2 regions of the Shewanella sp. Iso12 genome follow, and region 2 is predicted to be linked to the other one. Evidence: predicted binding sites of a transcription regulator. Region 2 holds the regulator's gene; the other holds the start of a gene.

What was found. The regulator ArgR, encoded in region 2, controls arginine synthesis, uptake and breakdown. The targets are predictions, from matches to a motif close to ANTGAATANNTATTCANT.
Positions count from the first base shown of each region.
Region 1: the regulator ArgR is predicted to act here: its motif matches at 10,467-10,484, upstream of HCX89_RS04995 (OadG family transporter subunit).

Region 1 covers NZ_JAAUHW010000002.1:216,972-232,973, forward strand. The annotation lists gene mutS (DNA mismatch repair protein MutS) at 1-2,558, opposite strand, end outside; gene recA (recombinase RecA) at 2,866-3,930, shown strand; gene HCX89_RS04935 (regulatory protein RecX) at 3,942-4,373, shown strand; gene alaS (alanine--tRNA ligase) at 4,837-7,461, shown strand; gene HCX89_RS04945 (aspartate kinase) at 7,484-8,722, shown strand; gene csrA (carbon storage regulator CsrA) at 8,839-9,036, shown strand; tRNA gene HCX89_RS04955 (tRNA-Ser) at 9,241-9,332, shown strand; tRNA gene HCX89_RS04960 (tRNA-Arg) at 9,351-9,427, shown strand; tRNA gene HCX89_RS04965 (tRNA-Arg) at 9,459-9,535, shown strand; tRNA gene HCX89_RS04970 (tRNA-Arg) at 9,565-9,641, shown strand; tRNA gene HCX89_RS04975 (tRNA-Arg) at 9,685-9,761, shown strand; tRNA gene HCX89_RS04980 (tRNA-Arg) at 9,792-9,868, shown strand; tRNA gene HCX89_RS04985 (tRNA-Ser) at 9,877-9,968, shown strand; tRNA gene HCX89_RS04990 (tRNA-Arg) at 10,015-10,091, shown strand; gene HCX89_RS04995 (OadG family transporter subunit) at 10,756-11,022, shown strand; gene oadA (sodium-extruding oxaloacetate decarboxylase subunit alpha) at 11,049-12,848, shown strand; gene HCX89_RS05005 (sodium ion-translocating decarboxylase subunit beta) at 12,858-13,991, shown strand; gene HCX89_RS05010 (hypothetical protein) at 14,165-14,332, opposite strand; gene HCX89_RS05015 (PD-(D/E)XK nuclease superfamily protein) at 14,382-15,347, opposite strand; gene HCX89_RS05020 (YqaA family protein) at 15,550-15,975, shown strand.
Region 2 covers NZ_JAAUHW010000011.1:167,452-183,453, reverse strand. The annotation lists gene pssA (CDP-diacylglycerol--serine O-phosphatidyltransferase) at 1-864, opposite strand, end outside; gene HCX89_RS17450 (DUF4124 domain-containing protein) at 956-1,399, shown strand; gene mdh (malate dehydrogenase) at 1,478-2,413, opposite strand; gene argR (transcriptional regulator ArgR) at 2,699-3,169, shown strand; gene HCX89_RS17435 (Dyp-type peroxidase) at 3,230-4,165, opposite strand; gene ggt (gamma-glutamyltransferase) at 4,264-5,907, opposite strand; gene HCX89_RS17425 (ABC transporter ATP-binding protein) at 6,180-7,223, opposite strand; gene HCX89_RS17420 (iron ABC transporter permease) at 7,220-8,851, opposite strand; gene HCX89_RS17415 (Fe(3+) ABC transporter substrate-binding protein) at 8,891-9,907, opposite strand; gene HCX89_RS17410 (hypothetical protein) at 10,123-10,578, shown strand; gene HCX89_RS17405 (glutathione S-transferase N-terminal domain-containing protein) at 10,540-11,130, opposite strand; gene HCX89_RS17400 (ferredoxin--NADP reductase) at 11,144-11,893, opposite strand; gene HCX89_RS17395 (DUF5610 domain-containing protein) at 12,009-12,587, opposite strand; gene HCX89_RS17390 (phosphoglycerate mutase family protein) at 12,725-13,231, shown strand; gene HCX89_RS17385 (FMN-binding glutamate synthase family protein) at 13,241-14,731, shown strand; gene HCX89_RS17380 (hypothetical protein) at 14,843-15,061, shown strand; gene HCX89_RS17375 (hypothetical protein) at 15,075-15,344, opposite strand; gene HCX89_RS17370 (ABC transporter ATP-binding protein/permease) at 15,405-16,002, opposite strand, start outside.

The sequences.
Region 1 (16,002 bases), on a different contig from region 2:
AACGCCTTGAGTTTATAGATTAGGTCCAGCGCCTCTCTTGGGCTGAGTTCATCCGGGTTCAGCCTGCCAAGCAGAAGTTCAAGCTCAGATGGCGGCGTTTCCAGTTGCAGTGTGGCCTGCGCCGGGACATGGGGTTCTTGACCGTGATCGCGACTTTCAAGTTGCTGCAGTTTCAATTTGGCGGCCTTGATCACTGAGGCCGGAACACCGGCCAGTGAAGCAACCTGCAAACCATAGCTCTTGCTGGCGGCTCCTTCCTGCACTGCGTGCATAAAGACTATGCTGTCGCCATGCTCCATGGCATCCAGATGTACATTGGCAACCTGGGGCATCAATTCTGCCAACTGAGTCAGCTCGAAGTAATGGGTGGCAAACAGTGTCATGGCACCGAGTCGCTGAGCCAGATACTCTGCCGCCGACCAGGCCAGTGACAAGCCGTCATAGGTGGAGGTGCCACGGCCAATCTCATCCATCAGCACCAGACTCTCTGCGGTCGCATTGTGGAGAATATTGGCCGTTTCTGTCATTTCCACCATAAAGGTGGAGCGGCCCGAGGCCAGATCGTCCGAGGCGCCGATACGGGTGAAGATCCTGTCAACGGGCCCCAGAATTGCCTTATCTGCCGGCACAAAGCTGCCGATATGCGCCATCAGGGTGATCAGCGCCACCTGACGCATGTAAGTGGACTTACCGCCCATATTGGGGCCTGTGACCACCAACATTTTACGTTCAGGGCTAAGGGTTACCGGGTTGGCGATAAAGGGAGCCTGGCTGACTCGCTCAACTACTGGGTGACGCCCGGCTTCAATATGTATGCCCGGCTTATCGCTCAACTCCGGTTGGTTGTAGTTGAGGCTGTCGGCCCGCTCGGCAAAGTTGCTCAGTACATCCAACTCGGCCGCTGCCATGGCAAAAGCCTGCAACTCGCTGAGCTTGGGTAGCAGGAGATCGAACAGTTCGTCCCAAAGCTGTTTTTCCAGTGCCAGCGCCTTGCCCTGACTGGAAAGCACTTTCTCTTCATACTCTTTCAGCTCGGGGATGATATAGCGCTCGGTGTTTTTCAATGTCTGGCGTCTTTGATAGCTCAGGGGCACCAGTGCCGATTGTCCACGGGAAACTTCGATATAGTAGCCGTGTACCCGGTTGAAACCGACTTTCAGGGTGGCTATTCCCGTTTGTTCTTTTTCCCTGACTTCCAACTGTTGCAGATAGTCACTGGCGCCTTCACTGAGGCGGCGCCATTCATCCAGTTCGGCATGATAACCATCGCGGATCACGCCGCCATCACGAATGAGTACCGGCGGGTTGTCGACAATCGCCCGCTCCAGCAGCACGAGCTCTTCAGGGAATTCACTGAGCTGGCGTTTCAAACGGCCAAGCTCGGGGCTTTGGGTATTTGCCAATAGTTGCTGTAGTTGCGGCAACAGCGCCAGCGCTTGTCGCAGACGGGCAAAGTCTCTCGGGCGGGCGCTTCTCAGGGCCAGGCGCGCCATGATCCGCTCCACATCACCAAGCGCCTTGAGGTCATCATGCAACGGTTCGAACAGGCCGCTGGCAATCAACTCTGCCACCGCGGTTTGTCGCAGGCCTATCTGTTGATGATCTCTGAGTGGCTGATGGATCCAGCGCTGTAACATCCTACTGCCCATGGGGGTAGCGGTTGCATCCAGCACCGAAGCCAAAGTATTGTCCCGGCCACCGGCAAGGTTCACCGTCAGTTCCAGATTCCGACGGGTGGCGGCATCCAACACTATGCTGTCGCTCTGGTTAAAGCGGGTAATGGCATTGATATGGGGCAGGGCGGTGCGCTGGGTATCTTTGACATACTGCATCAGGCAGCCGGCGGCCTGCAGTGACAGCCTGGCGTCTGTTATGCCAAAACCACGCAGATCTTTGGTGCCAAACTGATCCAGCAACAATCGCATGCTGGTATCCAAGTCAAACTCCCACTCGGGACGACGGCGTTTGCCCTTGATGCCGGCGATCAGGCTTTGTTGGGAAAAGTCTTCGCTGTAGAGCAGCTCGGCCGGTTTGGTGCGTTGCAGCTCTGCCTCCAATGATTCAAGGGTGGCCAGCTCGGCAATCACAAAACGGCCGGAGGCCACATCCAAGGTGGCGTAGCCAAAACCGTTCTTGCCTTCGTAGACGGCGGCCAGCAAGTTATCCTGACGTTCTTGCAGCAGCGCTTCATCGGTGAGGGTTCCGGGAGTCACTATGCGCACCACTTTGCGCTCGACCGGCCCTTTGGACGTGGCCGGGTCACCAATCTGCTCACAGATGGCAACCGACTCACCGAGCTGCACCAGCTTGGCGAGATAACCTTCCACCGCATGATAGGGAATACCCGCCATAGGAATAGGATCGCCGCCACTCTTGCCCCTGGCCGTCAGTGAAATACCCAAGAGCTCGGAGGCTTTTTTGGCATCATCGTAAAACAGCTCGTAAAAGTCCCCCATGCGATAAAACAGCAGCATTTCGGCATGCTGCGCCTTCATCGACAGATACTGGCGCATCATCGGGGTGTGTTTTTCCAAATCCGGGTTATCCATAGGCGTGATCACTGCATTCATGGGAGCTTTCAGATGTTTCCTTGACTGTTTTTCCAAGAGCGGTTGCCCTTTCGACAATGGCGCCAATAGTATCAGTTATTCATCACTGAACCAGTCGTGGGCGGGTAAATTTTATGCTTTCGGTCACAAGTGATTGATCCGCAAGCGGCCTTTAAATAAATTATCACCAGCACTTGATACTGTATGATTGTACAGTATACTAGGTGGCAGATTGGTATTTACGCCAAAGCTCTTAAAAGGAGCGGCAACATAGATTTCAGGCGGCGCATTGCGCCGCAATCAAGAGGGAACAGGAATGAAAATAGATCCAAATAAAGAGAAGGCGCTGAACGCAGTTCTGGGACAGATAGAGAAGCAGTTCGGTAAAGGTTCTATCATGAAGCTGGGTGAAGACAGAACCATGGATGTCGAAACCATCTCTACCGGTTCGCTTTCTCTGGACGTGGCCCTGGGGGCTGGCGGTCTGCCAATGGGCCGTATTGTTGAGATCTATGGTCCTGAATCTTCTGGTAAAACAACCCTGACACTGGAAGTGATTGCCGCGGCGCAGCGTGAAGGTAAAGTGTGTGCCTTTATCGATGCCGAACACGCACTGGATCCTATCTACGCCAAGAAGCTGGGCGTGGATATCGATAACCTCCTGTGTTCTCAACCTGATACAGGTGAACAGGCGTTGGAGATCTGTGATGCGCTGACTCGCAGTGGCGCCGTCGATGTCATCATTGTTGACTCAGTGGCGGCGCTGACGCCCAAGGCTGAAATCGAAGGTGAAATCGGTGATTCCCACATGGGGCTGGCTGCCCGTATGATGAGCCAGGCAATGCGTAAGCTGGCCGGTAACCTCAAGCAGTCTAACACTCTGCTTATCTTCATCAACCAGATCCGGATGAAGATTGGGGTCATGTTCGGTAACCCAGAAACCACCACTGGTGGTAACGCCCTTAAGTTCTACGCTTCCGTTCGTCTCGATATCCGCCGTACAGGTGCTATCAAAGAGGGTGACGAGGTTGTTGGTAACGAAACTCGGGTTAAAGTGGTTAAGAACAAGATTGCCGCCCCCTTCAAACAAGCCGATTTCCAAATTCTCTATGGTCAGGGGATCAACCGTACCGGTGAGTTGGTTGACCTGGGCGTAGCCCACAAGCTGGTGGAAAAATCCGGCGCCTGGTACAGCTACAAAGGTGACAAGATAGGTCAAGGCCGCGCCAATGCCGGTAAGTTCCTCAAGGAAAATCCTGAAGTGGCTGCCGAAATCGAAGCGGCACTGCGCGCTAAACTGCTCAGCAAAGCAGAAGCGGCACCTGCCAGCGCCGAGACAGGTGAAGGCAATGTCGATCTGGAAACCGGAGAAGTCTTCTGAGCCAGTCGGTAATGGATGTTGCGGTCGCGCTATTGGCGCGCCGCGACTATGGCCGCGAGCAACTCAAGAGCCGCTTGCTGGACAAGGGCTTTGAGTCGCCGGAAGTTGAACAGACTTTGGATGGTCTGGAAGCCAAAGGTTTTATCGATGATCAGCGTTTCGCTGCAGCCTTGCTGCGCAGCCATATTGCCAAGGCCCACGGCCCGGGGAAAGTGCGTCAGGCACTGATGCAAAAGGGCTTAAATAAACAATGTATTGAGCAGGTTTTGGATGCCAGTGATTGTGACTGGTTTGCCTTGGCCCGTACGCGCGCGCTGAAGAAATTCGGTGATAGTCCCGCAGATGATATGAAAGAAAAAGCTCGTCGAATTCGTCACTTGATGGGGCAGGGCTTTAGTTATGATCAAGTGGCATATGCCCTTGAATATGACCCTTACGACTGACTTTTCCCTCTATCACAATTGCCCCTTCACAACTAAGCTTACCGCTGCTAAAGCATCCCAAACTGACCTTGTTTTACAAAACCCCAGCATTTACTTTCCTTGAGTTGCAGTCGTTGTTTGCATGCCAAAGTAACACTCAGCTGTTAACACTCCGTTCTGGCGCTTTTAGCTGACTTTATCTGTCCCGTTAAAACTTGCCGTAGCCTTCAGGGCTCCATCCCCTGAGTGATTCCGCGCCTGTGGCAAATGGTATTTGCTGACTCAGGTTATTGGGGGTCGGCTTATGCCGCTAACGCTCTCTGTACCTTGGCTGTATCAGGCGTCATACCCTGCGCAATCTAATTGGTATTCTGGCGCTGCATGCTTATAATGCTTGGCAAAAGAGCGCTTGAGTGGCCGGGCGACGCACGCCTTTAGACCACTTTTTATACATTATTCAGGCTTAAGCAACTCAGGACGATTTATGTACCAAACCACAGCAGCACTCAGAAGTGCTTTCCTGGAGTTTTTCCGCAAGAATGGCCATCAGGTAGTCGACAGCAGTTCACTGGTGCCAGGCAATGACCCCACTTTGTTGTTCACCAACGCCGGGATGAACCAGTTTAAAGACGTATTCCTCGGTATGGACAAGCGCAGCTATAGCCGCGCTACCACTTCGCAGCGTTGTGTTCGCGCCGGTGGTAAACATAACGATCTGGATAACGTGGGTTATACGGCCCGTCACCACACCTTCTTTGAGATGCTGGGTAACTTTAGCTTCGGTGATTACTTCAAAGAAGATGCCATTCGCTTTGCCTGGACCTTCTTGACTGAAGAGCTCAAGCTGCCCAAGGAACGTCTGTGCGTTACCGTTTATCAATCTGACGATGAAGCCTTTGATATCTGGAACAAGCAGATAGGGGTTCCCGCCGAGGACATTATCCGTATCGGCGACAACAAGGGCGCACCTTATGCTTCAGATAACTTCTGGCAGATGGGCGATACAGGCCCTTGTGGTCCTTGTACTGAAATCTTCTATGACCACGGTGCTCACATTCCTGGTGGCCGCCCAGGTACACCGGAAGAGGATGGTGACAGATTTATTGAGATCTGGAACATAGTCTTCATGCAGTACAACCGTCAGGCCGATGGTGTGATGGAGCCTCTGCCCAAGCCTTCAGTCGATACAGGTATGGGTATAGAGCGTATTGCCGCCATTATGCAAGGCGTGCATTCCAACTATGAAATTGACGTGTTCCGCACTCTGATTGCCAAAACGGCCGAGATCATCGGCGTGACAGATCTGGAAAACAAATCCCTGCGGGTTATCGCCGACCACATTCGCTCTTGCGCCTTCCTTATTGCCGATGGTGTGATGCCGTCCAATGAAGGCCGGGGTTATGTACTGCGGCGTATCATCCGCCGCGCCGTGCGTCACGGTAACAAACTGGGCGCCACAGACACCTTCTTCTACAAGCTGGTACCTACACTTATTGACGTGATGGGCGATGCTGCCAAGGGTCTTAAGGCGACTCAGAGCATAGTGGAAAAGGCGCTGAAAGCCGAAGAAGAACAGTTTGCCCGTACACTTGAGCGTGGTCTGGGTATTTTGGATGCTGCTTTGTCTGAGCTTAAAGGCGATACCTTGGATGGTGAAACCGTATTCAAGCTCTACGATACCTATGGTTTCCCTATGGATTTGACCGCCGATGTTTGCCGCGAGCGTAATATCAAGGTCGATGAAGATGGTTTTGATGCGGCGATGGCCGAGCAGCGTAGCCGGGCTCAGGCCGCCGGTCAGTTTGGTGCCGATTACAACGCCGGGCTGAAGATTGATGCCGACAGTGAGTTCTGCGGTTACAGCGAACTCAGCGGTAAGGGCAAGGTTATCGGCATCTATGTCGATGGTCAGGCGGTCGGCACTCTGGATGCCGGTGAGCAAGCGGTTATTGTGCTGGACAAGACTCCATTCTATGGCGAGTCGGGTGGTCAAGTAGGCGATAAGGGCCAACTGACAGCCGAAGGTTTGCTGTTTGAGGTGAGCGACACCCAAAAGTATGCCCAGGCCACAGGTCATATCGGCCAACTGAGCCAAGGTAAACTGACTCTGGGTCAGGAGTTGCTTGCGCAAGTCGATAAGAAACTGCGCCATCGCACCCAGCTGAATCACTCAGTGACTCACCTGCTGCACGCCGCGCTGCGTCAAGTATTGGGTGAGCATGTGACCCAGAAAGGTTCATTGGTGGAGCCTGAGCGTCTGCGTTTTGACTTCTCTCACTTTGAAGCGGTTAAGCCTGAAGAGCTCAAGGCGGTTGAGGAGATGGTCAATACCCAGATCCGTCGTAACCACGAGCTGAAAACGGCTGAGATGGACATAGAGCAGGCCAAAGCCAAGGGCGCCATGGCCTTGTTCGGTGAGAAATACGACGCCCAGGTTCGGGTTGTGACCATGGGAGACTTTTCTATTGAGCTTTGTGGTGGTACCCATGTGGGCCGCACCGGTGACATAGGTCTGTTCAAGATCACTTCCGAAGGCGGTATCGCCGCCGGTATTCGCCGTATTGAAGCTGTCACAGGTGCTGCTGCCATGGCCTTCGTCGCCGAGCAACAGCAAGAGTTGAGTGATGCTGCTAACTTGCTGAAAGCAGACAGTCACTCCGTGGTAGCCAAGCTTAAGGCGCAGTTGGAGCGTAGCCGCCAACTGGAAAAAGAGATTGCTCAACTCAAAGACAAACTGGCCGCTGCGGCCAGTGCCGATATGATTTCCGATGCGCAAGAGATTGCCGGAATCAAGGTGTTGGTGAAACAGGTCGAAGGCATTGATCCTGGCTCTCTGCGTGGTCTGCAGGACGAGCTCAAGCAGAAACTGCAATCTGGCATAGTGGTGCTGGGTCTGGCTCATGGCGACAAAGTAAACCTTATCGCCGGGGTGACTAAAGACTTGACCGCTAAGGTGAAGGCCGGTGAATTGGTGGCCATGGTGGCTGCGCAGGTTGGTGGCAAGGGCGGTGGCCGTCCCGATATGGCTCAGGCTGGTGGTAGTGAAGTTGCCAACTTGCCTCAGGCATTGGCATCGGTAACGCCTTGGCTGACTGAACGTCTGGCATAATTTCGCCACCAACGAGGTCTATGTGACACAAGAAGTACGTTCAGGCAGTAACGAGCGACTGTATGTCAAAAAGTTCGGCGGCACCTCGGTAGGCTCGATTGAGCGTATCGAGGTGATTGCCGAGCAGATTGCCAAAGCTCAATTGAGCGGCGAGCATCAGGTGTTGGTGCTCTCTGCCATGGCCGGTGAAACCAACCGTTTGTTTGCACTGGCGGGGCAGATTGACCCCGATGCATCGGCGCGGGAGATGGACATGCTGGTCTCCACCGGCGAGCAGGTGAGTATTGCGCTGATGGCGATGGCGTTGGCAAAACGTGGCGTCAAGGCCAAGTCGCTCAATGCCGCCCAGGTGCAAATCCACACCAATAGCCAGTTTGGCCGTGCCAGTATCGAACGAGTTGATGTTCAGTATCTGCTGGAGTTGCTGGCCCAGGGGATTATCCCGATAGTAGCCGGCTTCCAGGGTCGGGATCAATTCGGGGAAGTGACCACTCTTGGGCGCGGAGGCTCGGATACCACTGCTGTGGCATTGGCTGCCGCGCTCAAGGCGCAGGAATGTCAAATTTTTACCGATGTGGCTGGTGTCTATACCACAGATCCCAATATTGAACCGAGCGCACAAAAGCTTGATGCCATCAGTTTCGAAGAGATGCTGGAGATGGCTCGGTTGGGAGCCAAGGTGTTGCACCCGGATTCAGTCTCTTATGCCGAGCGCTTTCGGGTTCCCTTACGGGTGCTTTCCAGCTTTGAACCTGGCAGGGGCACCCTGATCCGTTTCGATGCCTGTGAAGACAAGAGTAATCAAGTAGCGGGTATCGCTTGCAGTAAAGGGCAGGCGATGCTGAGTCTGAGTCGCACCGACGATTCACCGGACCCCTTTGCGGCAGTATTTTCACTGCTGGCCGAAAATGGTGTGGAAGTGGATCTGGTGACCAAGGCGGGTACAGATGACAGCGTCAGCTTTACCTTGGATGCCAGCAGGCTCCCTTGGGCGTTAAAGGCGCTCGATGAACCGGAACTTGGAACATCGTTTGGCCCATTGGTGTTTGAAAAAGCCCTGGCAAAGGTGTCTGTAATAGGTGCCGGCGTGCATCGCAGGGCCGAGGCAACCGCCAAGGTGTTTGATATCTTGGGGAATGAAGGAATTCATGTTAAGTTGATGGCAACATCAGAGATAAAGCTGTCAGTGGTAATAGATGAATCGGATTTACACAGGGCAGTTCGGGTGTTACATCACGCTTTTGAACTAAATAAGGTGTAATTAAACAACGGATTTAGTATTGAATACTATTAATTTGTACTAAGCTCACCTTATAATAATGGTTACGACGGATGAGCGCCGTGTGTAGAAGATATGGAAACTAGAGGAGCAATCGAATGCTGATTTTGACTCGTCGTGTTGGCGAAACACTGATGATTGGTGACGAGGTCACAGTGACAGTGCTGGGTGTGAAGGGGAATCAGGTACGTATAGGTGTGAATGCACCCAAAGAAGTTTCTGTGCACCGTGAAGAGATTTATCAGCGTATTCAGTCTGAGAAAACAGGAACACCTTCTGAAGGTGGCAACTTCTGAGGCGACATAAAGTGAACCTCCGTCAGGAATAGAAGAGTCAGTTTTTAAACTGGCTTTTTTATTTTCTGGAGCCGGAAAACCCTTGATAGCACAGGATTTGCGCGTTATTTAGGTCAGGTGATTAAAAACAGGACAAACGGAAAAGGTTTCGGAAAAAGGGTTTGACTTATTTTCTTCAAACAGTAATATGTGCGCCAAGAAAACGGAGAGGTGGCCGAGTGGCCGAAGGCGCTCCCCTGCTAAGGGAGTATGGGCTTTATCTCCCATCGAGGGTTCGAATCCCTCCTTCTCCGCCATTTCTTAACGTAAAATATGCGCATGTAGCTCAGCTGGATAGAGTACCTGGCTACGAACCAGGCGGTCGGAGGTTCGACTCCTTCCATGCGCACCATTTTCCGTTTTAGCAGTAAAGAATACAATTCGCGCATGTAGCTCAGCTGGATAGAGTACCTGGCTACGAACCAGGCGGTCGGAGGTTCGACTCCTTCCATGCGCGCCACTTCTGCTTTAGTTTTCCAAGATGATCAAGCGCATGTAGCTCAGCTGGATAGAGTACCTGGCTACGAACCAGGCGGTCGGAGGTTCGACTCCTTCCATGCGCACCATCTGGAACCTTAAAGGCTGCTAAGAAAAATTGATTATCTGAAAGCGCATGTAGCTCAGCTGGATAGAGTACCTGGCTACGAACCAGGCGGTCGGAGGTTCGACTCCTTCCATGCGCACCAGATATCAAGTAAAGTACGCAATAGATTTAAGCGCATGTAGCTCAGCTGGATAGAGTACCTGGCTACGAACCAGGCGGTCGGAGGTTCGACTCCTTCCATGCGCGCCAATTTATGCGGAGAGGTGGCCGAGTGGCCGAAGGCGCTCCCCTGCTAAGGGAGTATGGGCTTTATCTCCCATCGAGGGTTCGAATCCCTCCTTCTCCGCCATTCTTTACTATACTCTGAGAGCTAAGCTTTCTGAGTTCCGGATTAAGCGCATGTAGCTCAGCTGGATAGAGTACCTGGCTACGAACCAGGCGGTCGGAGGTTCGACTCCTTCCATGCGCGCCAAATAGCAAAGAAGTAAGACGCCCCGCAATAGCGGGGCGTTTTGCTATCTGTTTCTTACTCGCCTGCAATTTCCTAGCTATCCACAGTGCCTTATCCGTAAGCTTGATACAGAGACACAGGCCCACTGAAAGTCCGGGATGTAACAAGTTCTGGATAGAGAACCTATTTTCATCATCAAGTACCATGCTTTGCTCTTCATATGACCTTTCCCCCGAATTTAAGACAATTTTATCGCTTATGGCGAACACATCCGGGAAAGGCTTTAAAACCATTTGTATTCACAAGTCCCCTATGTTGAAACTTGCCACCCTTGCCGGCATTCGCGATATCATCTTCCCTTCATTTTGGTTTGAGTTTTAGTTTTTCATCAAAAATATTAAATAAATATTTATGAATCATCATTCCCTATGAGGTTTTATTGATTTGTTTTGGTATGACCAATTTACATTGAGGAAGGTTTTTTGTTATAGATTGGTTATCGCTTTTGACCTAAGTCACATGGTTAGGTGCAACTTGGCCTGTTAGGCTAAAACAAGCAGTGATTGAAAATCGCATTTTTTCGCATATTTACCATTATTGTCCGGCTGGGGTGCCATGTTCTGTCATCTCAGACCAGACTTAGACATGGAAAGGCCTGCCGCGCCATTAACAAAATGAGGAAGATATGATGTCGCTTTCTGAGCAACTCGTGGAAGCTGTGGGGATTATGCTGCTCGGTATGGGGCTGGTTTATCTGTTCTTGGGGCTGCTGATCTTGGGGATCCGGATATCGGCCCATTATCTGGCACCTAAACCCAGCTTGGAGGATAAGAACCAAACTCAGGAAAGGGCCAAGGCACAATCCGCAGTCGTCGCCCAGGCAGGCGCACCAACGCCGCAACAGCTGGCAGCCATTAGCTGTGCCATTCACCAATACCGCAAACAGGCTTAAATGCCGCAATCTGATGGATAAAAAAGATGAGTAAAGCTTTAGCATTAACCGACGTTGTCCTGCGGGATGCCCACCAGTCATTGTTGGCAACCAGAATGCGTATCGAAGATATGTTGCCGATTGCATCCAAGTTGGACAGTGTTGGCTTTTGGTCCCTGGAGTCCTGGGGCGGTGCAACCTTTGATGCCTGTATCCGTTATCTGGGTGAAGACCCATGGGAGCGGATCCGGGCGCTGAAACAAGCCATGCCCAACACCCGGCAGCAGATGTTATTGAGGGGCCAGAACTTGCTGGGTTATCGCCATTACAGTGACGACTTGGTGACCCGGTTTGTAGAGCGCGCCCATGACAGCGGGGTCGATGTATTCCGGGTGTTCGATGCCATGAATGATGTGCGCAACTTGCAAGCCGCGCTGAAAGCCGTGATTGATGTTGGCGCTCATGCCCAGGGCACAATTTCTTACACCACAAGCCCCGTACATACACTGCAAACCTGGTTGACCATGGCCAAGCAATTGGAAGATATGGGCTGCCATTCACTCTGTATCAAGGATATGGCCGGTTTGCTCAAGCCGATGGAGGCATTTGAGCTAATAAGCCGCTTGAAGTCGGAAACTGATCTACTGATCACCATGCAGTGCCATGCCACTACAGGGTTATCAACCGCAACCTATCAAAAGGCGATTGAGGCCGGCATTGATGTTCTGGATACTGCCATTTCTTCCATGAGCCAAACCTATGGTCACAGTGCCACCGAAACCTTGGTTGCCATGGTTGAAGATACCGATAGGGCGACAGGCTATGACTTGGCACTGCTGGAGGAGATAGCCGCCTATTTCCGTGAGGTCAGAAAAAAATATGCCCGTTTCGAAGGGGCACTAAAAGGCATAGATTCACGCATTCTGCGGGCTCAAGTGCCGGGTGGCATGCTGACCAATATGGAAAACCAGCTCAGAGAGCAAGGCGCCGAGGACAAGCTGGATCTGGTGCTCGAGGAGATCCCAAGGGTGCGGGAAGATCTGGGTTTTATTCCTCTGGTGACCCCCACCTCCCAGATTGTCGGTACTCAGGCGGTAATCAATGTGCTCATGGGCGAGCGCTATAAGTCGCTGACCAAGGAGACGGAAGGTGTACTCAAGGGCGAATATGGCGCCACCCCGGCCAAGGTGAACAGTGAATTGCAACAGCGGGTGTTGCAGGGGGCCGAGCCTGTCAGTTGCCGCCCGGCCGATCTGCTCGCGCCCGAGCTTGAACATCTGCGGGCCGAACTGGCCGAAAAAGCGTTGGCGCAAGGTTTGAGCCTCAGCGAAGAGCGCGACGATGATGTGCTGACTTATGCGCTGTTCCCGCAAATCGGCCTGCAGTTTATTAAGAACCGTGGCAATCCAGCGGCATTTGAACCCAAGCCAGAATTGGAAGCTCTTCAGCCACAAGCCACTCAAACCAAGGCTGCCACCGGTGGGCGTCAGCCGGAGGTTTATACCGTGGACGTGCAGGGCCAGCGCTTTGTGGTGCAGGTCAGTGAAGGCGGTGATATCAGTCAGGTAGCGCCTTTGCCGGTGGCAGAGCCGCAGGCTGCTCCTGTGCAGGCTCCTGCTGTTGCCTCTGGGCCGGAACTGGAGATGAGTGCGCCGCTTTCCGGCAATATCTTCAAGGTACAGGTGGCTGCCGGAGACAGCGTTCGCGCCGGTGATGTCGTTATCATACTCGAGGCGATGAAGATGGAAACTGAGATCCGGGCTCAGGCCGATGGTGTAGTCAGCCGCATCCTGGTCAAGGAAGGTGATGCCGTCAGCGTCGGTACCAAGTTGCTGGCACTGGCCTAAGGAGCGATGATGGACGGTTTACTCGCTTTTTGGTCTGAGACGGGAATAGCGCACTTTACCTGGCCACAGGCCTTGATGATGTTGGTCGGTGCCTTGTTGTTGTATCTGGCAATCGTGCGCAAGTTTGAGCCTTTGCTGCTGCTTCCCATCGGCTTCGGCGCCATTCTGGCCAATATCCCCAATGCAGGTTTTACCGAGGAAAATGGGCTGCTCTACTATGTTTATCACGTGGGGATAGATACCGGGGTTTTTCCGCTGCTGATCTTTATGGGGGTCGGCGCCATGACAGATTTCGGTGCCCTGATAGCCAACCCCAAGACGCTATTGCTGGGCGCGGCTGCTCAGTTCGGGATTTTTGCCACCCTGATTGGTGCGATAGCCTTGAACCTGGTACCCGGGTTTGAGTTCAGTATGCAAGATGCCGGTGCCATCGCCATCATAGGCGGCGCCGATGGTCCGACGGCCATTTTCCTCGCCTCCAAACTGGCGCCTGATTTGCTGGGAGCCATTGCGGTGGCCGCGTACTCCTACATGGCCTTGGTGCCGCTCATTCAGCCTCCCATCATGCGGGCCTTGACCACGGAAGCCGAGCGGCAGATCAAGATGGAACAGCTGCGGGAAGTCAGCAAGAAGGAGAAGATCATCTTCCCCCTTATGGTGCTGGGAATGACCATATTGTTTTTGCCGACGGCGACCCCCTTGGTGGGCATGTTCTGTCTCGGAAACCTGATGCGCGAATCCGGGGTGGTGGATAGACTTTCCAACACGGCGCAGAACGAACTTATCAATATCGTCACTATCTTCCTCGGATTGGCGGTTGGTTCCAAGCTCTCGGCCGAGCAGTTTCTTCGGGTCGAGACATTGGGGATCTTGCTGCTCGGGGCGGTGGCTTTCAGCATTGGCACCGCTGCCGGGGTCTTGATGGCCAAGCTCATGTGTAAACTCAGTGGTGGCAAGGTCAACCCCTTGATTGGTGCCGCCGGGGTCTCGGCCGTTCCCATGGCCGCCAGGGTGGTGAATAAGGTGGGGCTAGAGGCCAATCAGCAAAACTTCCTGTTGATGCACGCCATGGGCCCCAATGTGGCCGGGGTGCTGGGCAGTGCGGTCGCTGCCGGTATTCTGCTGGCGGTATTGGGGAACTGAGCGCTTTGCGCGCTGAATCGCTGAGAGCCATGACGTTCAAAAATAACCGGCGTAGCCAGTGTGCCGCGCCGGTTATCGGTTTTAAGGTTTGCTGGAGGGCAATCTGCAACGCGCGGGTTTTGGTACACTCTGAGTCGATTCAAGCATTCATTTCAAAGGCTCATATCAAAAGCTTAGGCCGTCAGCCAGATGGCCAGTGACAGCAGGGCAATCAAGGCACCACTGACGCCTATTATCCAAATAAAACCGCGTTTCCCCTGCGCCAAAGGGACATTGTTGAAGTGTAAAAACGCTATCCAGAACAGGGAAAGGATAATAGGTAGAAACAAAAGACGGGCCATGATTGCTCACTATTCAAAGAGATATGGCTTAATCATAGACCGGGGTTCTTCAAGAGTACCAGTCAGATGCTTGAATATTGCTCGCTGCAATTCCTTTATCCGCCAGCACCTGAATTAACATCTGTCTCAGTTTCTTGGCTTGGGCAATGGATTGTTGCACTTGCGGTTGGACATCTTCGAATTTGTCTTTAAAAGGGTCAATGGGCGGCGTAGGCAGTTCCATCACGACAGACTTGCCGGAGCGTTTGATCATGAGTCCTGTGCTTGCATAAGCACCGAAGGCTTGCGTGAGTATATCAAGCTGCTCGGCTGCTCCCAGAAACATGATTTTGACCAGGCTTCCTGCCAATTGATGAACGATGCGGATTTGCTTATTGGGCAGTAGCGGGTAGAAATGCAGCCAGGAATGTCCGGCGGCGCGGTTTTTGGGTGTTTCCGGGTTCAACTCCGGGTGATGTCTTTTCGCAAACTCAAGATAACACCTGGCAAACTCTGTGACTTCGGGGCTAATGCTGGGAAGGTATCCACGTCTTTGCTTGTTGATGCTCTCGGCCATAAGCCGTGCCCGGTACCATGCCCCTTGGGCGACAAAGTACGCCATGAGTTCCTCATAGGCGATGGTTTTATCATAGGGCTCATTGTTGGATGCCAGGTATTTTTGCGGAGCCAACAGACAGGTGCGAAAATCGACCCAATAGCCCTGTTCTATCCCATGTTCGCCGCGGTAGCGATACCTTAACCCTTGTTGCTGTTGTGGCGTTGCATCTATCTTGTTTTCGATAAGAATGGCTTGATGGGAGCCGTCATTGGCCTTGAAAATCACCACGAGATCCGACTCACCGTATTGATTGTGAATGACAGAATGCCAGGCGCCGATAAACTCTACGGAGTGGGGGAATTCATATACCCGGGAAACCAACCAATTGCAGAAGGCCATTGAAGTGTGGCACTCCTCCAGCAACATCAAATCAATATCCCGCTCCTGAACAGATTGAATAAAGTTCAGCTCCTGCATTTATGACTCCTTTCCTTGTCCATTTAAGGGCTGGTTTTAACCCCTGGTTTTGTGGCTTTCTATCGCGATTGTATGATTTAAACTCTTGAGACTTAGCTGGGCAATGACATTGTTTTCTTATATCTTTCAGCGCTAAAAACTATTTATCTTTGAACTTGCCTGGACGGGCCTTTGATTCAGGCAGTATGCAGGAAGGTATCTTATGTGGGAACTCTGGCTGATGTTCAGCGGCGCTTTTTTGGCGGCGACATTGCTGCCTGGAGGCTCGGAAGTCTTGTTGCTGGCTTTGCTGGACAAGCAGCCGGAGATGGCATTGTCGCTGCTGCTTAGCGCCACTATAGGTAACACCTTGGGGGCATTGAGCAGTTATCTACTTGGGCTTTTGGGGCGCAAGGCGGTCACGCCCGAGCAACTCGACAGCGGTCGTCACAAGCAGGCGCTGGCGCTGCTGAAGCGCTACGGTTATTGGGCCTTGTTACTTTCCTGGATGCCGCTGATCGGCGATATTCTGTGCCTTTTAGCAGGTTGGATGAAACTTCCTCTTACAAAATCCACTCTGATGATTTTGACAGGCAAGGGCCTGCGCTATTTGATAATTGTGTTGTTGGCTTTAGAGTGGCTGCAATGAGTTATTGGGTTTCAGTCTCTGGTTGAA
Region 2 (16,002 bases):
ATCTTCTTTTTCTTCGGCGCTCTCTTTGTTATCGCTATCTTTGTTATCTCGAGCATGGGAAATGGAAGAGTTCTCTGCACTTGATGCTTTGCCATCACAGTCATCTGCCTCATCGTCATCACCAACGACATGAGACACCTTGAGTTTTCTAACACTGCGAATGGTAACCACAGGCCCCGAGAGAGCATAGAGATAAAATAGCAGACAGAGAATTAATGCAGGCTCGACCGAGATCACCACAAATACGGCCACTACCAGCAAGATCACTAGGAAGTTCACCTTGCCACGCCAATCGACTTCTTTAAAGGAGTGATAGCGGAAATTACTCACCATCAACAGACCGGCAACGGCCGTAACCAGGGCCACCAATATACCTATATCATGCCCTGAGACGCCGTAGCCCTGCCCCAGCCAGACACTGCCGGCAATAAGAGCCGCTGCGGCCGGACTGGCAAGACCTTGGAAGAAACGTTTATCGGCCACTCCTACTTGGGTATTGAAGCGCGCCAGACGCAAGGCAGCACCGGCGCAATAGACAAAGGCCGCCAGCCAACCTATTTTGCCCAATTCAGAAAGCCCCCAGTTATAGGCTATCAAGGCCGGAGCCATACCGAAGGACACCATATCTGCCATCGAGTCGTACTCGGCACCAAAGGCACTCTGAGTGTTGGTCAAACGCGCCAGACGACCATCCAGTCCATCGAATAACATGGCAACAAATACAGCAATAGCCGATGCCTCAAAGTGCCCATTCATGGAAGCGATAACAGCATAGAAGCCCGAGAACAATCCTGCCGTTGTCATCAGATTGGGTAACAGATAGATGCCACGGGTTTTTATTGTTGGCTTGGATAAATTTTGCATACACTTAACCTGATGGTGTAATAAAGGTCTATAGCGGCAAAGATAACACACTTGCTCAGACAAGCTCACCCTGCAGAAACGGAAACAGACAATGATAAGGATCAGCCTATTTATGGCTCTGCTGGCATTACTCGGAGCCAACGCTGCCTCGGCAACGCCCATCTATACTTGGGTCGATGAAAATGGCGTTACCCACTACAGCCAAGAGCCGCCGCCACAACAACAGGCCACCGAATTGGACAGCCAAAATCTGCAACCCGCCAGAATTGGCACGGTCGCGCCGCAGCGAAAAGATGACGTTGTGCAGGAAACTGAGTCTGAGAAACAGGCCAAATTGATCAAGGAGAAAGATGCGGCCCAGGCTCAGGCTATTTGTGATAAGGCCAAATTCCAATTGGATGTACTCAATACCCACACCAGACTACAACGTAAAGATGAGGCCTCCGGAGAAATGATTAAGATGACAGAAGAAGAACGGCAGGCGCAGATAAAGGAGCAGCAGGAAAGAATTCGGCTGTTTTGCCAAAGAAACTAGCCAGCAAGGCCAGAGTCGAACAAGTTCAAGTAGCAAAAAGGAGCGCCGCGGCGCTCCTTTTTATTCACTGAAGTTGACTTACTTAACGAAGTCTACACCCAGTTTGATATCCGCCTTCAAGGTATCCAGCATGGCGTCACGGGCATTGGTTTCAAACGCACTCAGCTCTCCATACGGCAGAACCTTTTCGATACCATTCTTGCCGAGTACCACTGGCTGGGCAAAAAATTCAGCGTGCTCACTGCCGCCATCAACATAGGCGCACTCGATCACATTGGCTTCCCCCTGCAGACCGCGGATCAGCGACAGACCGAAACGGAAAGCGGCCTGGCCCATGGACAGAGTCGCGCTGCCACCACCGGCTTTGGCTTCCACCACTTCAGTGCCGGCGTTTTGAATACGCTTGGTCAGGGCAGCAACTTCTTCATCAGAGAAGCTGACACCTTCAACCTGAGACAACAGAGGCAGAATGGTCACACCGCTGTGGCCGCCAATCACATTGACTTTAACATCGGCGACGTTCAGCCCTTTGGCTTCGGCGATAAAGGTTTCAGAGCGGATGACATCGAGAGTCGTCACACCGAACAGACGGTTCTTGTCGTAAACACCGGCTTTTTTCAGTACTTCAGCAGCAATGGCCACAGTGGTGTTCACTGGGTTGGTGATGATACCGATCAGCGCCTTGGGACAAGTCGCGGCCACTTTTTCAATCAGGTTACGGACGATACCGGCATTGATATTGAACAGATCAGAACGATCCATGCCCGGCTTACGGGCAACACCGGCAGAAATCAGCACCACATCGGCACCTTCCAGTGCAGGCGTTGGGTCTTCACCGGCAAAACCTTTAACTTCAACTGCTGTCGGGATATGGCTCAGATCCACGGCAACCCCAGGCGTTACGGGGGCGATATCATAGAGTGACAGCTGAGAGCCGGCAGGCAATTGGGTTTTCAACAGAAGGGCAAGAGCCTGGCCGATACCACCAGCAGCACCAAGTACAGCAACTTTCATAGTTATCTCCGTCAATTCTCGGAATTATGTGTGACATAGATCTAATTCTGTGATGGCGCAACATTAAAGGATCGTCACAAAAATAGCAATTATCCCTTAGTCATATGACTCTGTTTCATCAAAAGCTGAATTAACTTCAGCGTTTTCTACTGCCCACTGAGGCTTCTTTTACCCACCAAATGACCTGCATTGCATTTTTATGCAGACATCTTGGGTATTTGTTGACACTTATCCGTTTGATATGCAGAATGACCGGGATTTTCTGAATAACGACAGAAGAAGATAATGCAAGCAAGCAAAAATCAGGATGAGCTAATCAGAACCTTCAAGGCTCTGCTTAAAGAGGAGCGCTTCGGCTCCCAGAGTGAAATAGTCAATGCACTGCAAGCCGAAGGCTTTGCCAATATCAACCAGTCCAAAGTCTCGCGCATGCTGAGCAAGTTCGGTGCCGTGCGCACTCGTAACGCCAAGCAGGAGATGGTCTACTGCTTACCGGCTGAACTAGGGGTACCTACCGCCGGCAGCCCGCTGAAGAATCTGGTATTGGATGTGGATCATAACCAAGCCATGATAGTGGTGCGTACCAGCCCGGGGGCGGCGCAGTTAATTGCCAGGCTGTTGGACTCCATCGGCAAGCCAGAAGGTATTCTGGGCACTATCGCCGGTGATGATACTATTTTCATCTGCCCTTCCAGCATCAAGACCATTGATGAAACTCTGGAAACAGTGAAGTCGCTGTTCAATTACACAGACTGAGTTGAAAATGCCATAAAAAAACGCCCTTCAATGAGGGGCGTTTTTGTTTTTATCGCGCTATTAATCATCAAACTGGATCATGAAATCCAGAGATGGGGCAAAGAAAGAGGAACCAGTTACCGCCTGAGTAAAGTGCATCAGGTGATCATGGTGTCCTTCTCCGTCACCGAAAACCATACTGTGAAGCATCTTTTCAAAATGGTTAGGTGTCTTACAGGTGGAAATAAACATCAAACCCTGCTGTTTTACAGAACCATAGGGCATGCTCTGACGCAGGATCTCCATCGACTCACCATTGTCATACTTGAGATTTACCCGCTTGATATGTGCCGTCAGCGGTTTGTCTTCCGAGGCGTACTCTATGTTGTCCTGCTTGGTGCGGCCTATGATGTCTTCCTGCTTTTTCTGCGGCAGTCTGTGCCACTTACTCAGATTATGGACATATTTCTGTACATGAATGTAGCTACCGCCGCGAAATGCATCGTCTTCATCACCTACCAGGGCCACAGCTTGACGGCCTCTGCCCTTGGGGTTTTCTGTGCCATCGACAAAACCGGTCAGATCGCGGCTGTCCATAAAGCGGAACCCGCGCTCCTCCTCTTCCAGTTCAGCCAACCCTTCCAGCATTTCGTTGACCTCATTGGCTACCAGATGAAGAATATCCAGGCGATCACAACGCAGGTGAATAAAAATATCGAACTCTATCGCCGGCGCATCCCGGTTACCCGACTCCATAGCAGGGAACGGCCTGAGTTCAGCCGGTCTGCTTCCCGGATAGAGGTGATCCCAAAAGTTGGCACCAATCGCCACAAAGGCGTTAAAGGCACTGTCGGCATACTGATCTGCCAGCTCATACAAATACTGGGCGACATTGGCCAGGCAAGGACGCAGTTGTGACTCTCCGCCTTCGTTGGCATTGAACATCAGATAAACGCTGTGCAGATTTCCCTCAGCGCAGATTCCCAGTTGTTCCCGTGGCATAACCTGTGTATCCATTTGCAATCTACCCTTTCAGATTAATTCATCTTCGGCCTTATTATCCGCAACTTGAGCATTAATTTGAATTAGCTCACGCACGTTTTTGCCGATTGCTTTCAATAACCTGATGCCTGCCCGTCTTTTCGGGACTCGGACGCTCCCCGATAAACGCCGCTTTCAACATTGACGCCTATGGCCTGATAACCACCAAAAGCTCCGAGAGAATCACTCAAAGTATGCCCCTTTTTCATCAGCTCACGGCGGGTCTCCATGGAAAAGCCCGACTCGAGACTGATATAACCGCCATCTGTCATCTGCTCGCCGGTCGGTTGGCTAGAACCTGTATGCAGTATTCTTGGAGCATCGCCCGCCTCCTGCAGGTTGAGGCCAAAATCAATCAGATTAATCATGATCTGAGCGTGCATCTGGGGTTGGGTGGCTCCCCCCATGACGCCAAAGCTGAGCCAAGGCTTGCCATCTTTGGTGACAAAGGCCGGAATTATGGTATGAAACGGTCTCTTACCCGGTGCATAGGAGTTAGCACGCCCGGGAGTGAGATCAAACAGCTGGCCCCTGTCCTGTAACACAAATCCCAAATCCGGAGGCGTCATGCCTGAGCCCATGCCACGATAATTGCTCTGGATGAGAGACACCATATTGCCTTCTTTATCAGCGGTAGTGAGATAGATGGTATCACCGTGTAAAAGATTGGGATTACCCGGCTCAACACTGGCGGCGGCTTTGTCAGCATCGATAAGCTTGGCTCTGGCGTAGTTGTATTCTTTGGAGATAAGTGAGGCTACCGGCACTTTGGCAAAGTCCATGTCGGCGTAGAACTTGGCTCGGTCGGCAAACGCCAGCTTTTTTGCTTCCACGAAATGATGCACATATTCGGCGCTGTCCAGCCCCATGGCCTTGAGATTAAATGGCTCCAGGGTTTTAAGGATCTGCAGTGCCGCTATTCCCTGGCCGTTGGGCGGCAGCTCCCAGATATCATAGCCCCGATAATTAACCGATACAGGCTCGACCCACTCACTCTTGTGAGAAGCGAGATCTTCATAGGAAAGATAACCGCCCTGTTGTTGCATATAAGCGGCAATACTGCGGGCTATCTCTCCTTTGTAAAAGACATCCCGGCCCCCCTTGGCAATTTTTTCATAGCTGTTTGCCAAAGCTGGGTTTCGAAACAATTCACCGACGGCCGGCATGCGGCCGCCTGGCATATAGGTTTCTTTAAACCCCGGGTATTTGGCCAGCTTGTCACCGCTGCGAGCCAGATAGAAGGCTATGAGCTCGGAAACCGGAAATCCTTCACGGGCATAATGAATAGCCGGTGCCAGGTTATCCTTCATGGGCAATTTGCCGAACTTGTCATGCAGTTCATACCAGCCATCCACGGCACCGGGCACGGATACGGGCAAAGGCCCATAAGGCGGCAGATGCTCAAGCCCTTTGGCCTTGAGCATCTCCAGCGTCAAAGAAGCCGGACTGCGGCCAGACGCATTGAGCCCATAGAGCCGCTGCTCTTTGGCGCTCCAGACAATGGCAAAAAGATCGCCGCCTATGCCTGAACCCGTAGGCTCAACCAACCCCAGCATGGCATTGGCAGCAATAGCGGCATCTACGGCACTGCCTCCTTGCTTAAGAATATCGACCGCCACCTGAGTCGCCAGTGGTTGGCTGGTTGCCGCCATGCCATTGACCGCATAGACTTCAGAGCGGCTCGCAAAGGCCGCGCCCGTGATTCTGTCCATCGCCATGCTTCCCGTGCTGCAGAAAACAGCCAAACTCCCGATGACGCCGAGTAACAGCTGACGACATGAGTTGTTGCTGATATTCCGTATCCCTTGTGCGTCCTGCATTTTATTATTGCTGTAGTTATGCATCTCGCCTCCGCTCTCATCCCGGAGCGGCGCATGGGCGAGTCCGGGGTTCAGTGAATACCTATGATGAGTTCGATCAAACCGATTGCTTGGTATAACACAGAGACAAACAAATTATCACCCACAGCAAACTTATGAAACAATTGTTGTTAACAGCCATTACCGAACAACACCAACGGATGTTCCAGTGCCGACAGCCTGACTCTCTGCCCTGGAGAAAACTGTACCTGATGACTACGAACCTCGAGTATGACGCCCTCTTGCTGCACATCATAATGGCAAACATTGCCCAGAAAACGCCGCTCGGTAACCACGGCCAGGCCCTGTTCGTCGGGTCGTAACTCCAACTGCTGTGGCCGCAGCAACAACTCGCCCTGCCAGTTCAGTGGCAAACCATGGGGCAAAGAGCTTTTAAGTCGACCGATTTGAGTATCGACACAGTGTTCGCAGCTGACCAGGGCCTTAAGATAATTACCGCTGCCGAGAAAGTCCGCCACATAGCGATTGACCGGGTTGGCATAGAGAGTTTCAGCACTGCCTTGCTGCACTATTTTTCCATCTTCAAACAGCGCCAGGGTATCGGCAAAAACAAAGGCTTCATCCTTACTGTGGGTCACAAATACGGCGCTGACGTTACGGCTCTTGAGGATCGCACGAATCTCCAGCATCAGCTCGCCGCGGACCTGGGCATCTATGTTGGAGAAGGGTTCATCCAACAACAGCAGTTCAGGCTCATAGGCAAGCGCCCTGGCAATCGACACCCTTTGCTGTTGACCGCCGGACAACTCGTGGGGATAACGTTCAGCAAGCCCCGGGAGCTTGACCAAATCCAGCATCTCCTCGAGCCGGCTCAGACGCTGCGCCTTGTTCAATCCCTTGACACCAAAGAGGATATTCTGCGCGACCGTCAAGTGGGGAAACAGGGCATAGTCCTGAAAGATCATCCCCACGCCACGCTCCTCTCCCGGAACCTGTAGCTTATCCGTGGTTACTGCACGGCCGCTGATATGAATTTCACCGGCGGAGACCGGCTGCAGTCCGGCAATGGCTCTGAGCAGAGTCGTTTTACCACAACCACTGGGTCCGAGCAGGGCGGCAATTTCACCGGCTTGCAAGGTAATGCTCAGCCCTTTGAGCACCTGCAGGGCGCCATAATGGCTGTGGAGTTGCTTGACACTCAGGGTCGACATCAGTTGTTTTGCTCCAGCGAACGGTTGAGGTAAATCAAGGGCACCAGCCCCACCAACACAATGACAATAGCCGCCAGCGCCCCCTGCTCCAACTGCTCATCGGAGACGTATTGGAACACTTGGGTAGCCAGGTTGTGAAACCCGACAGGGCTTAGCAGTAAGGCAGCCGGCAACTCTTTCATCGCCTCGATAAATACCAGCAGCAGAGCGGCAAAAATACCGCTGCGCAGCAGTGGCAGATGGATTAATGCCAGTACTTTACCCGGTGTCTTGCCCAGGCTGATGGCCGCCATGTCGAGAGAAGGCGACAACCGTTTGTAACTGCTCTCTATGCTGCCGATGGCGATGGCGGCAAAGCGAATACAAAACGCCAGCACCAGGGCGGCGATACTGCCGGTGAACAAGAGCCCCGGGCCTTGGCGCTCGAACAGGGCATAGAGATCATCGATTCTGAAATCAAGCCAGGTCAGCGGAATAAGCACGGCAATCGCCAGCACTGTGCCCGGCAGTGCATAGCCGGTACTGACCAGACGGGATGGCAACATGTCCCACTTTCTCGGGCTCAGGCGGCGAATGAACATCAAGAGGATAGCCAAAAGCAAACACAATACACTGCTGATGGCGGCGACCGTTAGGCTGTTGAGACTGTACTGCCAAAAGTCACTGTTCCAGCTCTGCTGCCAGTAATCCAAGGCGTAACTGCCGAGAATGACAAATGGCAAAACAAAGGCCAACAGCAGCAACAGCGAGCAGTAGCCGAGCGCCAGCCACTCACGCCAACCTTTAAGCCGGTATGGCTCTGGTGCCTCAAGCAACAGCTGTTTTTGAAATAATTGCTGTTTACGCCTCGCCATACGCTCCAGCGCAAACAGAGTAAAGACCCCAAGCAACATCAATAGCGAAATTTTAGCCGCGGCCGCCAAGTCACCATAGGCTCGCCAGGTGTCGTAGACAGCCGTGGTCAGGGTGGATACCGCAAAATAATTGACCGTCGCCAAGTCAGCCATGGTTTCCATGGCTACCAGGGCGACACCGGCCGCCAGCGCCGGGCGCGCCATTGGCAGAGACAAACGCCAGAAACTCTGCCATGGCGAGCAGCCCATCACCTTGGCTGCATGCTGCAAACTTAAGGATTGCTCCAGAAACGCAGTGCGCCCCAAGAGGTAAACGTAGGGGAAGAGTACCAGCGACAACATCACAGTGGCGCCGCCCAGAGTTCGAATATCGGGAAACCAGTAGTCGGTTACCGATTGCCAACCAAAACTTGCGCGTAAAAACCGTTGCACAGGCCCGGCATAATCCAGTAGATCGGTATACACATAAGCGACGATATAGGCCGGCATGGCCAGCGGCAACAACAGAGCCCACTGGAACAGGCGCCGACCCCGAAACTCACAGCGTGCCACCAGCCAGGCAGCCGGCACCGCCAAAAGCAGACTGCCGACACTCACCCCCAACATCAGCCAGAAGGTATTGGCTATGTATGACGGCAACACAGTGGCAAACATCTGCCCAAAGCGGGTTTCGCCCGGTTCTAATGCCTGCATGACCAGCGCCAGCAAAGGCGCCACCATAAGGCCGCAGACGGTAAACCCCGCCCACGACCAGCCTCTGGAGAAGGTCAGGATCACCGCTATTCCCCCATAACCTTTGCAGAAACGCCTTCAAGCTCAGAGATCAAACTTAACCTCATCGAGCAGTCTCAGCGCCGCCTGATGGTGCTCTGCCAATTTGTAGACAGGCAAGTCATCGGCTTTGAAGTCCCCCCAGGATGCCACCAGTTTTGAGACAGGCACATCGACCTTGACCGGATATTCCATATTGACCTCGGCATAACTCTGTTGGGCGGCATCCGAAGACAGATACTCCATCAACTTGAGGGCATCGGCCGAGTTAGGTGCATGCTTGGCCAGCGCCATACCCGAGACATTGATATGGGCACCGCGATTTTCCTGGTTCGGGAAGTTGATCACTGCCGCTTCGGCCCATGGCCGCTGTTTGGGGTCTTGCAGCATCTTGCCATAGTAATAGCTGTTACCGATGGCGATATCACACAAGCCTTCTTTCACCGCCTGCACCTGCGCCCTGTCGTTACCCTGAGGCTTACGGGCCAAGTTACTCTTCAGTCCCTGAAGCCAACTCTTGGCATCGGCTTCACCGTGGTGGGCTATCATGGAGGCCACCAGCGCTATATTGTAGGGATGCTTGCCACTACGCATACAAACCTTGCCCTTGTAGCGGGCATCGGCCAGGTCTTCATAGTTGATCGCCAGCGGCCCGAGGCGCTCCTTGCTGGAATAGAGATTACGCACTCTCATGGTTAGGGCGTACCAGTTTCCTTCTGGATCCCGGTATTGGGCCGGAATATTCTGCTTGAGCGTGTCGCTTTCCACCTGTTTGACCAACTGCTTGTCCACCAATTCCTGCAACCGGGAAAAGTCAGACGTCAGCACCAGATCCGCCGGTGATAAGCGTCCTTCACGGGCCAATCTATCGGCGATGCCATCTTTGGCAAACACAAAATTAACCTTCACCCCGGTAGCCTGACTGAAGTCATCCAGAATGGGCTTGACCAAAAACTCCTGACGATAGGAATAAACCGTCACCTCACCGGCGGCGGCCACCGGCAGCGTCACGCTGGATGCGGCCAACGCACTGCAAAGTATCAGACCTGTTTTGTAGCTCATATTCTTCGGCACTCCATATTGGGATGAGTAATTTAATGAGAACTATTTCTAATCCACTTTATTTTCAGCCTAGTGCAAAAATTCTGGCAAGGGGAATACAAATGAAATAGACAGAATGGCAGCGGCTGGGAGCAAAGCGATTGGAATCGGCCGAATTGTCGCAAACTAAACTAAACTGAACCTTAAAACCCATGCATGGCGAGGGGGAAAACGCCTTGGATATGTTGGAAATCTTGCTGGCTGTGGTGTCTTTGCTACTGATATTGTTTCTGTTCCGCCACAGATTAAGGCCAGGAAAGCGACGGCTGGCCAAACCTGTTACGCCGCAGGAAAAGCAGTATCACTGTGTCTCCATAATGTTGACACCAACTGCCTGCCAGGCGATAAGAGTGCTTGAAGGCAAGCGTTTTTTGTCGAAGGAGGCGCCCAAGCTTCCCTTGCCTGAGTGTGATTGCAGCCAATGCGACTGCAAGTATCAACATCATGAAGATAGAAGGGTTCCCTTCAGCGACCGACGGCTGGATTATGGCATGAGCCATGATCTCTACGGTGCCTTCGGTGAAACCAACCGCAGGGACAACCCCAAGGGCAGGCGTTACTCGGACTTGGCCAAACCGCAAATTACCGAGAAATCATCCAGGACGAGTATCTCGGAAACTCTGCCTGAGTGACGCCGATTCCTGCCAGTGTGCCAGGGCAGGCACTACTTTACGCCAATCGAGATCCGGATGACGAAAATCAAGGTATTCGAGTAGCACCAATAGCAGCACCTGCCTGGCATCGAGTGGACCGCTCGCGATGATTCCCTGACGCTCCACCTCCATCAAGGCTCTGAGCAGGGCCTGCTCGAAACGGCCGCTCCAGAAAGGAGAACGAACCCCCTCCTCTTCACGCATCTGTTCCTGCCTTAAGCCAACGGCGCTATCCAGCGCGCCTTTGAGCAGTGAGAACTGACACTCATAGGCCCAGTTTCTGGATGGCCCAAAGAAACGATCCTGGCCGAATCTGTCGTCCAGAAAGCGGACAATGACTTCGCTGTCGAACATTGCGGCGCCATCGTCCAAAAGCAGACAGGGAATTTTCCCCAAGGGGTTAACTGACAGTAACTCGTCACTGTTATCGAAGGGATTGACCGGCTTTTCATCCAGCGCCAAACCCAGCTCGCGGGCAATGACCCTGACCACGCGGGCATAAGGCGAAGCTGTAGAGTAATAGAGCTGCATCCAGACTCTCCTGTTACCAGTATTTTTCGACTGTTATCTGTCCGGGGGCCCGGCGCAGGTTTTTGGCCAAGCCTTTATCGATAAGTGCCGCCGTAGCCCCCTGGATCATTCCGGGATTACCACAAAGCATCAATTGCGAGTCCTTTGCACTTATGCTCAGCCCGGCCTTGGCCTCTATCTCACCGCTTTGCAACCCATCCGGGATGCGACAACGCAGCGCACCGTCAAAGTCTTCACGAGTGACACTGGGCACAAACACAAATTGCTCGTGATAGGTCTGTTGATAGCCGCGGATCTTATCGAGATAGGCGAGATCCTGCACTTCTCTTACCCCGTAAACCAGAACCACTTTATCAAACCGTTGCCAAGGCTCCTGAGTATCCAGCATGGAAAGAAACGGCCCCACAGCAGTACCTGTTGCCAAAAACCACAGGTGGCGCCCCTGTAATTCCCCTTTAGGGATCTCATCCAGGGTCATAAAGCCGGTGGCTTTGTCTGTCACACTAATACTGTCACCCGGCTGCAAAGATTGCAGGTCTGGCGACAACTGGCCTTGATCTACCGCCACCGCCAGTATTTCAAGATAGTCAGTCCCGGGGGCATTCACCAGAGAATAGGCCCGGGCGATACGTTTATCATCCCGCACCTGACTGAGTTTGATAAACTGGCCGGCAATAAACGGCGCTATCTCGGCGGCTATCCTCAGGCTGAATAACTTGCTGTTCCAATCGATACGCTCAATGACCCGGCCTTCAGTCCACATAGCTTCTCCTTAAGGTAACACAAGACGATTATTGCAGCATAACTCCATATTCAGCCAACAAAAACCCCTCATAGTGAGGGGTGTTATCTGCAGGTAAGGTTTCGCGTGAGCTCAATTATTCCTGCTCTGTGCTAAAGCTGTCTCTGAATGCCTGCAACCCTTGCTGTACCAGGGAGTAAGTTTCATCTACCCCGGCCTTGATATCGCCTTCCAGCACCTTGAGCCCGGAGAGAATATCCGTCGCCTCTTTAAAGCCCTGATCTATGGCGCCGCCTATAACGTCCATAAAACCGGACAGCTGACTGTCAAAGTCCATGCTGGAATTTTGCTGCTGGTAGACACTGAAGAACTGAGTGGCAAAACTGACAATTCTGTCGGCCGTGGCCTCGGGAGAAGTATCTATCTGCTGATCCTGCACCTGCTGCAGGGCATTTTCCCCCATGTAAGGTGCCAGTTCTTCATTGATGGCCTCAATCGCGGCGCGATATAAGAGACTCATGGGTTCGTTGCCGCTATTGAGGCTTACCTCCTCCTGCGCCGCCAGAATAGCGTTATTCATCAACTGCTGGCTGACATGGCGGGCGCTCTTGCTGCTGGCGACTTCAGATACCGCCTTGCCATGATTCCCGTCCAGTTGTTGGGTCTTGTCCTTGGCCACCTCAGATACCTGAGCGCCATGATTGCGGATTTCCATCTTGGTTTCCTCGTATGAAAAGCGTATCTCAGGTTAATTATCGACCAGTTCAGTAATTAGTTTAGCGATTGTTTACCCAGACCGATAGTCTGAGCTATGATCCCGCATGCTATTTAAGTATTTGATAGGAAATAAAAATGGTAAGAATTTTCCTACTGCTTTGTCTTTCTGTGTTTTTTAGCTTGCCATCCCTTGCCGCTGACACCAATCAAACCATATTTCTGGTTAGGCACGCGGAAAAAGCCCAGGGAACCGATCCCGGGCTGACAGCCGCCGGTAAAGCGCGAGCCGAGGCTCTAGCCGAGGCATTACGGGACACCCAACTGCAAAGGCTAATGTCGAGTGAGTTTCGCCGTACTCAGGAAACCCTGGCGCCGATTGCAACAGCCAAACAACTCAGGATAGAAGTGTTTCCAGCCAAAGCCGGCTTGGAGGCTCACATCAATGCCATAGCTGATGCGGTTAAAGCCAGCCAAGGCAATGTGCTGATCGCCGGCCACAGCAATACAGTTCCGGCCATCATTAAGGCTCTGGGTGGCCCCCTGGTTAGCCTGAATGAGCAGCAATACGACCAACTGTTTATTCTCACCTTGGGAGAACAGGGGCCCACAGGCCTGGTAACCACCCACTTTGGCAGTCAATAAGGATAGAAGATGCGCGAGCAAAACTGGTTTATGTGGGGGCTGGAACTGTTTTCCGGCCTGTTTCTGATAGTCGTCGGCTTAGGGCTTTTGGTGATCACTTACATGTATATCGCCGATGTGATGCAAACCAAGCAGGCGGTGCGGCATAACTACCCTGTTGTAGGCCGATTCAGATATTTCTTCGAGAAAATGGGCGAATTCTTCCGCCAGTACTTTTTTGCCCTCGATCGGGAAGAACTTCCCTTTAATCGCGCCGAGCGTAGTTGGGTATATCGGGCGGCGAAAAATGTTGATCGCACCATAGCCTTCGGCTCCACCAGGCCACTGGAAGCCAACGGCAGTATCATGTTTATGAATACGGCCTTCCCAACGCTGGATCAAGACGTTGTGCCACCAACGCCTGTGGTTATTGGCCCGGACTGTGAACATCCCTTTGCCACCAGCGCCATTTGCCATATTTCCGCCATGAGCTTTGGCGCCCTCTCCCGCCCGGCTGTTACCGCCCTTTCCCATGGTGCGGCTCAGGCAGGATGCTGGCTCAACACAGGGGAAGGCGGCCTCAGCGCCCACCATCTCAAGGGAAATTGCGATCTGGTGTTTCAGATAGGTACCGCCAAATACGGTGTTCGCAATGCCGAAGGCCACCTGGATGATGACAAGCTCAGGGAAGTGGCCGCTCACTCTCAGGTGAAGATGTTCGAAATCAAACTCAGTCAGGGAGCCAAGCCAGGCAAAGGCGGAATTCTTCCCGGGGTGAAAGTAACCGAAGAGATAGCCACCATTCGCGGCATCCCTGTCGGACAGGACTCCATCAGTCCCAATGGTCATATTGAATTTCACCATGTCGGCGACATTCTCGACATGATAGCCAGAGTCAGGCAAGTGACAGGCAAACCCACAGGGATCAAGGCAGTCTTGGGTGATATCCACTGGTTGGAAGATTTTCTGGAAGAGATTAACCAACGCGGCCATGAATCGGCTCCCGACTTCTTCACCCTCGACAGCGCCGATGGCGGCACAGGCGCGGCGCCGCAAACTCTGATGGATTACGTTGGCCTGCCGCTGAAAGAGAGTCTGCCATTGCTGGTGGATCATCTTCGCCGCCATGGATTGAAGCAGAGGATTAAAGTGATTGCCTCGGGCAAGCTGATCACCCCTTCCAGAGTCGCCTGGGCACTGGCTCTTGGCGCAGACTTCATCGCCTCTGCCAGAGGTAACATGTTTGCGCTGGGATGTATTCAGGCATTGCAGTGCAACAAGGATACCTGCCCTACCGGGATAACCACCCACAACAAGAAGCTGCAACAGGGTTTGGATCCCAGAGACAAATCCACCCGAGTCGCCAACTACAACAAGGCATTACACCATGACCTGGGGATGCTGGCCCATTCCTGTGGAGTCAGTGACCCAAGACAGCTCAAGCCACATCATGTCAGAGTCGTCACTCAAAATGGTCTGTCTGTGTCCTTGGATAAATATTACGCTCACTTCGATCAATAAAGATAATTTAGCTGTCACTAAAGTATAATAGTGGGTAGATTGTGCGTTATGTCACAAAAGTGGTAAGATCTTACTCCTAGTCAAGACTTGCCACTTCCAGAGGATTTTGAAGTGAAAATGACATTTGTCAGTCAGGTCCCCAAGCCGGAAACGAGCAAAACTGCATCGCTCAGCTGCAAGAATTGCAGCCGTTTGATTGAGATTGAGGGAGAGATGCTCTGTTATCGCGGCGGTAAAATAACTGAACTGACGCCGGTAAACGAAGCGAAAAATGGTTTCAACCTACTGTGCGACGGCTGGCAAGCCGACCGCAACCAAACCAAGAAATAGGATCAACTCAGGCTCAGCTGCGCAAAACCCCTTGCGACTGAGCCTGCTTTCTTGACTCACTGATAATCCCTTCCAACGCCGCATTAAAGGTTTCCGCAGATACCATAGACAGAGTCAGGCCGCGGGTGGAAACTCTCAGTCCAGCACGTAACTCAGTATGCAGTTGATTGAGGGCAACTTCGTCCATACCCCGCTTTTTCAGATTATCTGCCAAACTGTTCCAGTCTGTACGGACTTTGTCCTGCATTCCTTCGATATTGACCTGCAATACAATGTTTTCCATCTGTGCTGCCCCCAGGCTGACGCTACTTCGGAGCATCAAGTATGCGGCAGCCAGCCTGAATCAATGCTGAACTTGCACCGACTCATCTGCCTGTTTTGTGTGCTGGATCCGCCACAAACGAGCATAATATCCATCGGCGGCCAACAGGTGGTCGTGGGTGCCGGACTCAACCAACCGACCTTGATGCAACACTAAGATTTTATCGGCATCCACCACAGTCGACAGCCTGTGGGCAATCACCAGACTGGTATGGCCCTTGGCAACTTCATCGAGCGCCTTGAGAATAGCCCTCTCGGAGCGGCTGTCCAGTGACGAGGTGGCTTCATCGAAGATCAGTATCGGCGAGCGCTTCAATATCGCCCTGGCAATAGCCACTCGCTGCTTTTCACCGCCGGAGAGTTTCATGCCTCTCTCACCCACCTTGGTCTGAGCCTGCTGTGGTAATGTCTCAACAAACTGCTTCAGATGGGCCAACTCTATCGCCTGCCAAATCTCGGCGTCAGAAGCATCGGGGCGGCCATAGCGAATGTTTTCAAACAGAGTATCGTTAAACAGCACTGTATCCTGAGGCACTATGGCGATGGCCCGGCGCAGTGCATCTTGGGTCATGTCGCGAATATCTATACCATCGACCCGAATCGCCCCTTGGCTGACATCG